2 regions of the Flindersiella endophytica genome follow, and region 1 is predicted to be linked to the other one. Evidence: riboswitches for the same ligand, from Rfam matches in the RefSeq annotation. Region 1 holds a riboswitch; the other holds the start of a gene.
The links. Region 1 has a riboswitch for ZMP and ZTP ahead of ACYVF6_RS29190 (hypothetical protein). Riboswitches for the same ligand answer to the same signal wherever they lie in the genome.

Region 1 (5,473 bases):
GCGTGATTCGTGGCAACGTCCCGCATCCGTCCGACCGGCCTGCCGGCTGTCCGTTCCATCCGCGGTGCGACTCGGCGATCGCCGGCGTCTGCGACGTGGACGACCCGCCTGTGGTGCCGGTCGGGGAGGGCCGGACGGCGCGGTGCGTCCTGTATGCCCAGGACCGGGTGAGTGCTGTCGAGGAGGTCGACGCGTGAACGAGTCGATTGTCGAGCTGCGGGACCTGTCGGTGCACTTTCCGGTCAAGCACGGCCTGCTGGGACGTACGGCCGGACAGCTCCGCGCCGTCGACGGGGTGAACCTCGGCATCCGGCGCGGCGAGACGCTGGGACTGGTCGGCGAGTCGGGCTGTGGGAAGTCGACGCTCGGCCGGTCGATCTCGCGAATCCTGAAGCCGACCACGGGTCGGGTCCTCTACCGGGACTCCGCCGGCGCCGTCACCGACCTGGCCCGGCTGGGATACCGGGAGCTGCGGCCGTTCCAGCGGGACATCCGCGTGGTGTTCCAGGATCCGTTCTCGTCGCTGAACCCGCGGATGACGTTGCTGCAGATCGTCGGCGAGCCGTTGCGGGCGAACCGGATCGCTTCGGGGTCGGAGCTCGAGCACCGGGTCGCGGAGATGCTGACGCGGGTGGGACTGTCGCCGAAGTACATGGACCGGTTCCCGCACGCGTTCTCCGGTGGTGAACGGCAGCGGGTCAACATCGCCAGGGCGCTGATCCTGAACCCTCGGCTGGTGATCGCGGACGAGCCGGTGTCGGCGCTGGACGTGTCGGTGCGGGCGCAGATCCTCAACCTGCTGAGGGATCTGCAGGAGGAGCTCGAGCTGACGTACCTGTTCGTGTCGCACGACCTGTCCGTCGTGGAGAGCGTGTGCGACCGGGTTGCCGTGATGTACCTCGGCAAGCTCGTCGAGCTGGTGGAGACCGCGTCGCTCTACTCCACGCCGCGGCATCCGTACACCGAGGCGTTGCTGTCGGCCGTGCCGCGGCCGGATCCCCTGCTGCGCGAGACCGGACGCCGGATCCGGCTGTCCGACGACCTGCCGGATCCGGCGAACCCGCCGGCCGGTTGCTCGTTCCACACGCGGTGCACGTATGCGGTGGAGGGTACGTGCGATGTGGCCGGCTCCGGGCCGGCGCTCGACGAGATCTCGCCGGGGCATCGGGTGGCCTGCCTGCGTACGGACGAACTGTCGCTGGCAGGTGTGAGTGGTGTCAGGGATGTCAGTGGTGGAACAGCCGGAGGCCGGTCCGGGCGAGCGTGATGCCGTGTTCCCGGCAGACGGCGGCCACGTCGCCGGAACGGATCGAGCCGCCGGGCTCGGCGATGTACTTGACGCCGTGGCGGTGGGCGTGGTCGACGTTGTCGCGGAACGGCAGCGCGCCGTCCGACACGAACGCGACGCCGGTGAGTTGCCTGATCCACTGGTCTCGTTGGGCGGCTGTGAGCTCGTCCTCGAGGTAGCGGATCTGCTCGTTGATCCGGTCCTGGCGTCTGGTGCCTGGCGGGAACGTCAGTGCGCGAACGGCGGGGTGACGGCGCAGCCACCAGGTGTCGGCCTTGGCGCCGCCGAGCCGGGTGCAGTCGACCCTCGACTGCTGGCCGGCACCGATGCCGAGCGTTGCGCCGTCGCGTACGTAACAGACGGAGTTGGACTGGGTGAAGCGCAGAGTCGCCATGCCCAGCAGGAGATCCGCTGCGGCGCGTGGTGGAATCGGGTCGCCGGTGACGAGCTCGAGGCTGCCTGCGTGGAGCTTCGGCTGGTCGCGGTCCTGGGTGAGGCGCAGCCCGAAGACGTCGCGATGCTCCTGCTCGGGCGGCGTGAACGACTGGTCGGCCTCGATGACGAGGAAGCTTCCGCGCTTCTTCCTGGCGAGCGTGGCGACCGTGCCGGGCGCGTAGCCAGGAGCGACGATGCCGTCGCAGACCACAGTGGTCAGCAACTCTGCCAGCTCGGCGTCGACGGGATGCGAGACGGCAGCGAAGTCGCCGAACGACGACCTGGGATCGGCGTCGCGGGCCCGGAGGTAGGCGCTGGCCAGGTCTCCGGGATCGGCGACGCCGTACAGCTCCGCCGTTACGTCGTCGATCGGGCCGGCCAGGGCGGTGCCGGCGGGGGAGACGTGCTTGAACGAGGCGGCCGCGGGTATGCCCAGCGCGTGGGCGGCTTCGCGGACGAGTTGCCAGCCGTTGAGGGCGTCGAGCAGGTTGATGTAGGACGGCTGGCCGTTCAGCACGGTGATCGGCTCGGTGCCGGGGGTGACCGGGGTGGCTCGGGCGGCCTGGTGGGGGTTGGTGCCGTAGCGCAGATGCATGGTTTTGGTTGCCTCCTCAGCTGCTGTCGCTGACGGAGGCGCCCAGGCGTTCGACGCTCGCGTCTTGTTTGTGCGGCCGCTCCCCGGTGGTGGTCCACCTTCGCCAGTCGCGGCCGTTCTCCTACTGTACCTAGCGTCCCTGGCTAGTTCCCCTTGAAAGCGGGGTCGCGCTTGTCGATGAACGCGTTGATGCCTTCCTTGGCGTCGGTGCTGGCGAAGAGGTTGGACAGCACCTGCTGCTCGACGGTGAGACCTGTCTCGAACTCCATCGCGAGGCCGTCATCGATCAGGCGCTTGGCGGCGCGGGTGGCGAGCGGTGCCTGGCCGGCGATCGTTCCGGCGAGCTCGACGGCCTGTTCGTACAGGCGATCCGGCTCACAGACCTGGCTGATCAGGCCGAGGGCTTGCAGTTCGGCCGCGGTGGCGAAGCGGCCGGTGAGGACGAGCTCCTTGGTGAACCTGGAGCCGGCGGCGCGGGCCAGGCGTTGCGTACCGCCGCCGCCGGGGAGCAATCCGAGCTTGACTTCGGGCAGGCCGAACTTCGCCTTCTCGGACGCGACGATCAGGTCGCAGCAGAGCACGACCTCGAAGCCGCCGCCGAGGGCGTAGCCGTTGACGGCCGCGATCGTGGTCTGGGGGAGGCGTTCCAGGGCGGAGAACACCTCGCGGCCGAGGCGTTGGTAGTCGTCGAACGCGGGCCGGCTCACGTTGTGGTACTCCGTGATGTCGGCGCCGGCGATGAAGCCGCGTCCGGTACCGGTCAGGACGAGCACGCGGATGTCGTCGTCGCCTTGGAGCGCGGCGAAGTAGTCGCGGAGCCGCTCCAGGATGCTGCGCGACAGCGCGCCCAGCGCCTCTTCCCGGTCGATCCGCAACACGGCGACGCCGTTCGCGTGGCGTTGCTCGACGAGGTGGTCGTGCAGGCGCTGTTCGCTCATGGCCGGGTCTCCTTCACGATCGCGTTAAAACGTTTCTACACTGAAGCCGTGTCCACGATCGTCGAGGTGGCCCGGTTGGCGCAAGTGACGCCGTCGATCGTGTCCAGGCTGCTCAACGGCGACCCGTCGCTGCGGATCCGGCCCGAGACGCGCGACCGCGTGCTGGCGGCGGCCGAGGAACTGCAGTACGCGCCCAACCATGCGGCCCGGGCGCTGCGTAGGGCTTCGGTCGGCACGTTGGGGCTGGCGGTGCATGACATCCACAACCCGGTCTACGGCGAGATCATCGCCGGCGCGGAGGCGGAGGCCAGGCAGCAGGGCAGCATCCTGATCCTCGCCGACGTCGACAGTCTCGCCTCCGACGACACCACGTTCCGCCGCGTCGTCCGCGGCGGCGCGATCGACGGGCTGATGTTGCAGCGCAACGGCGAGGCGTCCGACCGCGTGGTCGAGCGGGTGGCGGGCGCGCGGTTGCCGCTGGTGATCCTGAACGAGCGGGTCCGCCCGCCGTTGTCGGGTGTCGCGGTGGAGGACCGGCGGGCGGCGGCACTGGCCACGCGGCACCTGGTGGCGCTAGGTCACCAACGGGTCGCCCACCTCGAGCTCGGCGGAGGCAACTCCCGAGCCCGCGACCGCCGCGCCGGCTGGCGCGACGCCATGCGGGAGGCAGGCCTAACTGTGTCCCCCGACCTCCTCCGCGTCGGTGGCGTCCGCCCCGAGACGGGGTACGTCGGGCTGATGGAGCTGCTCACCACGCGCCAACGCCCGACCGCGGTCTTCGTCGGCACCCTGTTGTCTGCGATCGGTGCCCTGACGGCGGCGAGAGAGGCGGGGCTGGAGGTTCCCGGCGACCTGTCCATCGTGGCCTTCCACGACGCCTGGTTCGCCGAACACGCCAGCCCTCCACTGACCGTGGTCCGCCTCCCCCTGCGCGAGATGGGCGCCAGAGCGGTCCGCCTCCTCGGCGAGATCACCGGCGGCGCCGGCCCACGCCAGATGACAGTGACCGATCCGGCCCCCGAACTCCTCCGCCGCGGCTCCACCGCCCCACCCCGCGACTGACGGCTTCGGCGGCCGAGCGCCTGCACCTCAGTTTGCGGTAGCCGCAACCAGCCGCCACCGTAGCTGCCCGTCACGGCAGCTTCCCATCACCGCAGCTGCCGGCCGCTGCGGGCTGCCGATGTTGCTCGTGTCGCGGTGGCATCGCAGTGCTGGCTTTCGCCGCTGGCATCGGACGCGACTGGTTGTGGTTGCTGTCGATCGCGATGGTGGCGAGCTGCCTGCACCTGGGCTTGCGGTGGCCGCAGCTTGCCGCCACCGCTGTTGGCCGTCATCGCTGCTGGTCGCCGTCGCGGGCATTTGTGGGCGCTCGCTGCTCGGCCGGCGGTGGGCGGCCGGTTGTGGCCCGGAGGGTTGACGGTGGCCGTCGCGCGGCGATACGACGGAAAAACGATTTCCTTCTTCCGTCGGTTCCGGGTGTGCCAAGGAGGCGCGACATGGCTCGATCTCGCCGGACGTGGTTCGTGGCGGCCGCCGGGTTTGTACTGCTCAGCCCCCTCGCAGCGGCGTGCGGAGACGATGCGGGCGCGGGGGACAACCCTTCGATCAGCCTGATCGTCGGGCTGAAGGGGGATGCGTTCTACGGTTCGATGGCCTGCGGTGCCCGGGCCGCCGCCAAGCGGGCAGGCGCGACGCTCGATGTTCAGGGCCCTGGCAAGTGGGACGCGCCCGAGCAGATCCAGGTGCTCAACTCGGTCATCGCGAAGCAGCCCGATGCGATCCTCATCGCTCCCGTCGACGACACCGCGCTCCAGGCGCCACTCGAGGAAGCAGAAGCCCAGGGCATCAAGATCGTGCTCGTCGACACGACGCTGAAGGATCCCAAGCCGGCCGCCTCCCAGGTCACGTCCGACGATCAGCTCGCTGGTCAGCACGCCGCCGAGGAAGTGGTCCGCGAGACCGGCGGCAACGGTTCGGTGATCGCGATCAACACTCAGCCAGGCGTGTCGACCGTCGAGGCCAGGATGAAGGGGTTCGAGGCCGGCCTGAAGCAGGCACCCGGCCTGAAGTACCTCGGCCGCCAGAACGTCGGCGACGACGCGGCCAAGGCCGCCACCGCCGTGACGAGCACGCTGGCGGCCCACCCCGACCTCTCCGCCGTGTTCGCCACCAACACCCTCACCGGCCAGGGCGCCGCCACCGGCATCAAGAACGCCA
Region 2 (5,473 bases), on a different contig from region 1:
CGGTCTGCTGCTTGAATCGCGTGCAGAACGTGCCGAGGCTGGTGAACCCGACCAGCATGCAGACCTCGGTGACCGTCAGGTTCGCCGACCGCAGCAGCTCCTGGGCGCGCTCGATCCGCCGGCGGCTGAGGTACTGACCGGGCGTCTCACCGTAGGCCTGCTTGAACAGCCGTACGAAGTGGTAACGCGAGTAGCCCGCGGTCGCCGCCACGGCGTCCAGGTCCAGCGGCTCGGCCCAGTCGCGATCCATGGCGTCCTTGGCGAGCCGCAGCCGGCGCAGCAGCGCGGTGTTCACGCTCCGATGCTGGCACGGCTCCCAGGTGCGGTCACAGCGGCGGTGACGGTGTGTCGTAGCAGTACTGCGGTCGTGACGGGTCCGACGCCGCCGGGTACCGGGCTCAGGCCGCCCGCCACCGGCTCGACGGATGCGGCGTCGACGTCGCCGACCAGCTTGCCCTCCGGCGTGGGGTTGGTGCCGACGTCGATCACGTACGCGCCGGGGCGAACGTGCCGATCCGTGATCAGGCCCGCGCGACCGGCCGCGACCACGAGGACGTCGGCCTGCCGGGTGATCGCGGCCAGGTCGGAGGTACGGGAGTGCGCCACGGTGACCGTCGCGTTCCGGTCGAGCAGCAGGTGAGCCACGGGCTTGCCGACGACGGTCGAACGGCCGACGACCACAGCGTGCCGGCCGGCCAGATCGATCTCGTGGTGGTCGAGCAACGCGAGGACGGCGGCGGCCGTCGCGGGAGCGAACGCGGGCTGCCCGGCGGCGAGCCGGCCGAGGCTCAACGGGTTCGCGCCGTCGACGTCCTTGGCGGCGTCGATCGCGCCGGCGAGCTGCTGGGCGGACGGCAGGCCGGCCGGGAGCGGCGACTGGAGCACGATGCCGTGCACGGCATGGTCGGAGTTCAGCTGCCGGAGCGTGGCGCGGATGACCGAGCCGTCGGGTTCGGCCTCGATCACCTCACAGTCGACGCCGACCTTGGCCGCGGCGTTGGAGATCGTACGGACGTACCACGCGCTGGCCTCGTCGCCGCTCACCACCACGACGGCCAGCTTCGGCGGCGTGGGGCGGGCCGCGACAGCCGAGGCGACCTCGGCGCGGATCGCGGCCGCCGGTGCCTTGCCGTCCAGGCGCATGGCGGTCACTTGACGACCTCCTCACGCACAGCCGCGATGGTCGCGGCGGCTCGGGAGACGAGGCAGTCCACGCCGCCGACGGCAGCTGGGCCGCCGAGGTGGACCTCGACGTCGACGCGGGCAGTGGTCGCCACGGCGCTTGCGGCAGGAGCAGGAGCAGCAGGAGCAGCGGCACCGGCACCGGCAGAAGCAGCGGCAGGAGCAGGAGCCGCGGCAACGGCAGCGGTGAGGGGGTTGCGGTTGCCGATCTGCAGCGGCTCCTCCGCGAGCTCGATCAGCTGGGCCGAGGTGACCTCGGCGTGGATCGCGGGTGGCGGGGGGTTGGCGGTCAGGTGCGCGGCGGTCACGTGGCGATCTCCCTGCGGACGGTCGCGACGATGGTGGCGGCTCGGGCTACCAAGTCGTCCACGCCGTCGTCGGCGGCGGGTGGGGAGCCGAGGTTGACTTCGACGTTGACGCGGGCGGTGATGGCTGCCGCGCTGGCAGCGGCCGCTGCCGCGGCGACGTCGGTGAGGAGGTTGCGGTTGCCGATCGGCAGCAGCTCTTCCGCGAGCTCGATCAGCCGGGTGGCGCCGGCCACGACGGCGGCGGGTGGGCGGGCGGCTTCGACCAGGGCGGACCGGATCGCCTGCTTGCGGGAGTCCTGCTGCTCGGGTGTGTCCTTCGGCAGCCGGTAGGCCTGCGAGACGACCTCGAACGCCTCGGCGTCCTCCGCGGCCAGCTGGAGCGCCTCGGCCCGGCGCTCGTCGGCCTCGGCGATGATGCGTTCGATCGTTGGCGCGTGCTCGGCGTATTTCGGGGACTGGCTGTAGCGGCCGACCATCGCGAGCAGCGCGGCTGCCTGGGCGGCCTGCAGAGCGGCGGCCGCGCCACCTCCGGGCGCCGGAACCTTGGCCGCCAACTGCTCGAGGAAGTCGCCGATGGTGATGTCGTGCAAGATCGATACCTCCGTGGACAGGCTCGGAAGCACCCAGGCGATCGATGCCGCTCGACTCGTGACCGCTCCCCGGTGGTGACCCACCTACGCCAGTCGCGGTTTCGGCCAGACTACCTCTGCTGCTCGCGCGAGTTGGGCTACGACTCTAAGCTCTACGAGTCCGACGTCCAGGGAGGGAACCAGCTGTGTCCGCGCAGCCACCACAGTGGCAGCCGTCGCCTCAGCAGCGGCGGCCGCAACCGGGGCAGCAGCCGCCAGGCCGGCAGCCGTCGCCTCAGCAAGGGCAGCAGCAGCGCCCACCGCAAGGCCCGCAGCAGGCAGGTCCCCCGCGCTCGCCCGGTGCCCGCCGCGGCCCCAGCGAGCCGGGCCGATCCACAGCGCCCCCGAACGGCACCGGACGCGGTCGGGTCGCGCTGGCCGCCGGCCTGTCCGTCGTCCTGCTGATCGGCATGTTCACCGCCGTCACCTGGGCCGCGATCGCCGCCGAGAAGCAGCGGGAGCGGATCGCCGCGCAGCCGAGCCCGACGCCGTACTCCGTCCCGAAGTCGGCGGATCCGACCGAAGCGCCTCCTGCGAACGTTCTGGCCAAGCTGCCCACGAAGCCCGATCTGTGCGCGAAGCTGCAGACCGCGCTGGCCGCCGAGCTTCGGCCAGGATCCGCCAAGCCCAACAAGACGAACGACGGGGAGCGCCAGAACTGCCGGTGGGGCTCGCTCGACAAGCAGCGGGCCACCTGGGTCGCGCTCGAGGTAAGCGTGTACCCGGATCGCGAACCGGCGACCGCGATCGCCACTGCCGGCCAGGAGCTCGCCGAGGACAAGGACTACGCCGCCGACACCAAGAGCAACGGCGGGTTCCACAAGAACGTCCACGACGTCAGCGGGATCGGCGACGAGGCCTTCGGCGACGACTCGAGCAACATCATCACAACCGATGACGTGGGCGAGAAGGAGGACGAGATCAACTACCACGTCGCCGGAGCGCACCTCTACGTCAGGTCGGGCAACGTCCTGATCGAGGTCAACTTCCTCGGCGCGACGTATCCCGAGACCCAGAACGTCAAGACCCTGCGCGGCACCAACCTCACCTACGAGCAGGCGGAGCCGAAGGCCAGGCAGATCGTCGAAACAGTCGTGGAGCAGCTCAAGTGAACGTCGAGCTGCGCCCGCTCGCGATCGACGACTGGCCGGCGGTCCACGCCTGGGCGAGCCGCCCGGAGGCCTGCCGGTTCCAGACCTGGGGCCCGAACACCGAGGACGAGACGCGGACGTTCGTCGCAAGTGCGGTCGCGGACGCCGCGCTCCAGTCGCCGCCGCGCCTGTTGTACGTCTTCGTGGTCGACGGCGACGTGCTCGGCAACGGCGCGCTGATCTTCCACAGCCGGGCGCAGCGGCAGGGCGAGATCTCCTACATCGTGCATCCCGATCGCTGGGGACGCGGCATCGCGAGCACGGCCGGGCGGGAGCTGCTGAGGATCGGGTTCGAGGAGCACGGCCTGCACCGGATCCAGGGCACCTGCGACCCGCGTAACGCCGGCTCGGCCGCGGTGCTGAAGAAGCTCGGCATGCGCTACGAGGGCCGGATGCGTCACACCCAGCGCATCCGCGACGGCTGGCGCGACTCGGAGCTGTTCAGCCTCCTCGAGGACGAGTGGGCCGAAGCCGGCCGCGGGATATCGTCGGGAGCGTGACCGAGCAGCCGACGGGTCTCGCGACCCGGATCTACGAGACGGCCCACCTGACCGGCGAGTTCCTGCTGCGTTCGGGTGTGACGACCAGCGAGTACTTCGACAAGTACCGCTTCGAGTCCGACCCCGCGCTGCTGCGCGAGATCGCCACCGCGCTGGCGCCGCTGGTCCCGTCGGACGCCGACGCGCTCGCCGGCCTCGAGCTCGGCGGGATCCCGCTGGTCACGATGTTGTCGCAGGTGACCGGGCTCCCGGCGTTGTTCGTACGCAAGCAGCCCAAGACCTACGGCACCTGCCGGCTCGCCGAGGGCGGTGAGGTCTCGGGCCGCCGGCTGGTCGTGGTCGAGGACGTCGTGACCTCCGGCGGCCAGATCATCATCTCGACCGGCCAGCTCCGCGAGCTCGGCGCGCAGGTCGACACCGCGGTGTGCGCGATCGACCGCGAGAGCGGTGGTGTCGAGAAGCTCGCGTCCGAGGGCATCGAGCTGCGCTCGCTGTTCCGGATCAGCGAGCTGCACAGCTAGACGATCTAGGACATCCCGATGGCGTTCGCCTCTACCGCCGCGACGCTCGTTGGCCAACAGTGGTTCCAAGCGGAGCAGAAGGAAGTGACGACGCCCGTGGAACCCACCATCACCACTCTGCCGGCCTTCGCAGTGGTCGGCATGAAGCTACGCGGCACCGGCGACAAGAACGAGTTTCCGCGGCTCTGGGATCGGTTCATGCCCAGGTCCGGGGAGATCAAGGACCTCTCAAGTCCCAGGATCGCCTATGGCGTCATCAGGGGCTACGACCCGGCGACCGGTCAGTTCGACTACCTGGCCGGGTTCGGGGTAGACAGCGCGGATGCGGTGCCCGAGGACATGGAGGCCTGGAACATCCCCACCCAGACCTACGCCGTGTTCGCCACGACCTTGCCGGAGGTCGGTCTGACGTTCGAAGCGGCCTACAAGTGGCTCGAGCAGTCGAGCTACGTGCGCGACGACGGCCCGGAGTTCGAGCGTTACGCCGAAGACTTCAGCGAAGCCAGCCCGAGGCTCGAGGTCTGTATCCCGGTCCAGAAGACCTGAAGGCCATATCGTCTACGAGATGAGCACTAGCAGTCACGCAAAGCGATGGATTTCGGTCGCGTTGCTGCTGACGGCCCTTGCCGGCTGCAGCTGCAGCCGGCAAGGTGCCGCACCGGCGAGCTCGCCGCCCACATCCAACGAAACGTCGAGCACCTCGCCGACAGCGTCAGCCAAACCGACCAACCCCACCAAGCGACCGGTGCCGGCGACGCCGACCGGCAAGCCCGTGCTCGCGGTGAAGCTCGACAACTCCAAGCCGGCCCGGCCGCAGACCGCGCTCGCGAGCGCCGACCTGATCTACATCGAGCCCGTCGAGGCCGGGCTGAGCCGGATCTGCGCGGTCTACTCCTCGCGGATGCCGAAGGCGGTCGGACCGGTCCGCAGCGCCCGCGAGTCCGACATCGAGCTGCTCGCTCAGTTCGGCCGGCCCGCGCTGGCGTACTCCGGTGCCCAGGGCAAGCTCAAGCCGCTGCTGGCCAGGGCCTCGTTCTACGACGTGTCACCGACGCGTGCCGGGTCGGCGTACTACCGCGGCTCCGGCCGGGTCGCACCCCACAACCTCTACGCCCGTACGTCCGGCCTGCTCGCGCGGGCGCCGAAGGCGAGCAAGGCCAAGGACATCGGCTTCCATCTCGG

Region 2: linked by a shared signal. The riboswitch ahead of ACYVF6_RS45855 (cyclodeaminase/cyclohydrolase family protein) and the one ahead of ACYVF6_RS29190 (hypothetical protein) in region 1 are both predicted to bind ZMP and ZTP.

What each region holds. Positions count from the first base shown of each region.
Region 1 is NZ_BAAGYY010000024.1:289,618-295,090, reverse strand. Features, by position in the region: gene ACYVF6_RS29200 (ABC transporter ATP-binding protein) at 1-197, shown strand, start outside; gene ACYVF6_RS29195 (ABC transporter ATP-binding protein) at 194-1,267, shown strand; partial or broken gene ACYVF6_RS29190 (hypothetical protein) at 1,227-2,333, opposite strand; ZMP/ZTP riboswitch at 2,352-2,439, opposite strand; gene ACYVF6_RS29185 (enoyl-CoA hydratase/isomerase family protein) at 2,462-3,256, opposite strand; gene ACYVF6_RS29180 (LacI family DNA-binding transcriptional regulator) at 3,305-4,318, shown strand; gene ACYVF6_RS29175 (ABC transporter substrate-binding protein) at 4,753-5,473, shown strand, end outside.
Region 2 is NZ_BAAGYY010000044.1:206,965-212,437, reverse strand. Features, by position in the region: gene ACYVF6_RS45870 (helix-turn-helix transcriptional regulator) at 1-295, opposite strand, end outside; gene ACYVF6_RS45865 (bifunctional 5,10-methylenetetrahydrofolate dehydrogenase/5,10-methenyltetrahydrofolate cyclohydrolase) at 292-1,143, opposite strand; gene ACYVF6_RS45860 (hypothetical protein) at 1,149-1,490, opposite strand; gene ACYVF6_RS45855 (cyclodeaminase/cyclohydrolase family protein) at 1,487-2,080, opposite strand; ZMP/ZTP riboswitch at 2,105-2,187, opposite strand; gene ACYVF6_RS45850 (hypothetical protein) at 2,266-3,231, shown strand; gene ACYVF6_RS45845 (GNAT family N-acetyltransferase) at 3,228-3,770, shown strand; gene pyrE (orotate phosphoribosyltransferase) at 3,767-4,291, shown strand; gene ACYVF6_RS45835 (GyrI-like domain-containing protein) at 4,310-4,837, shown strand; gene ACYVF6_RS45830 (DUF3048 domain-containing protein) at 4,857-5,473, shown strand, end outside.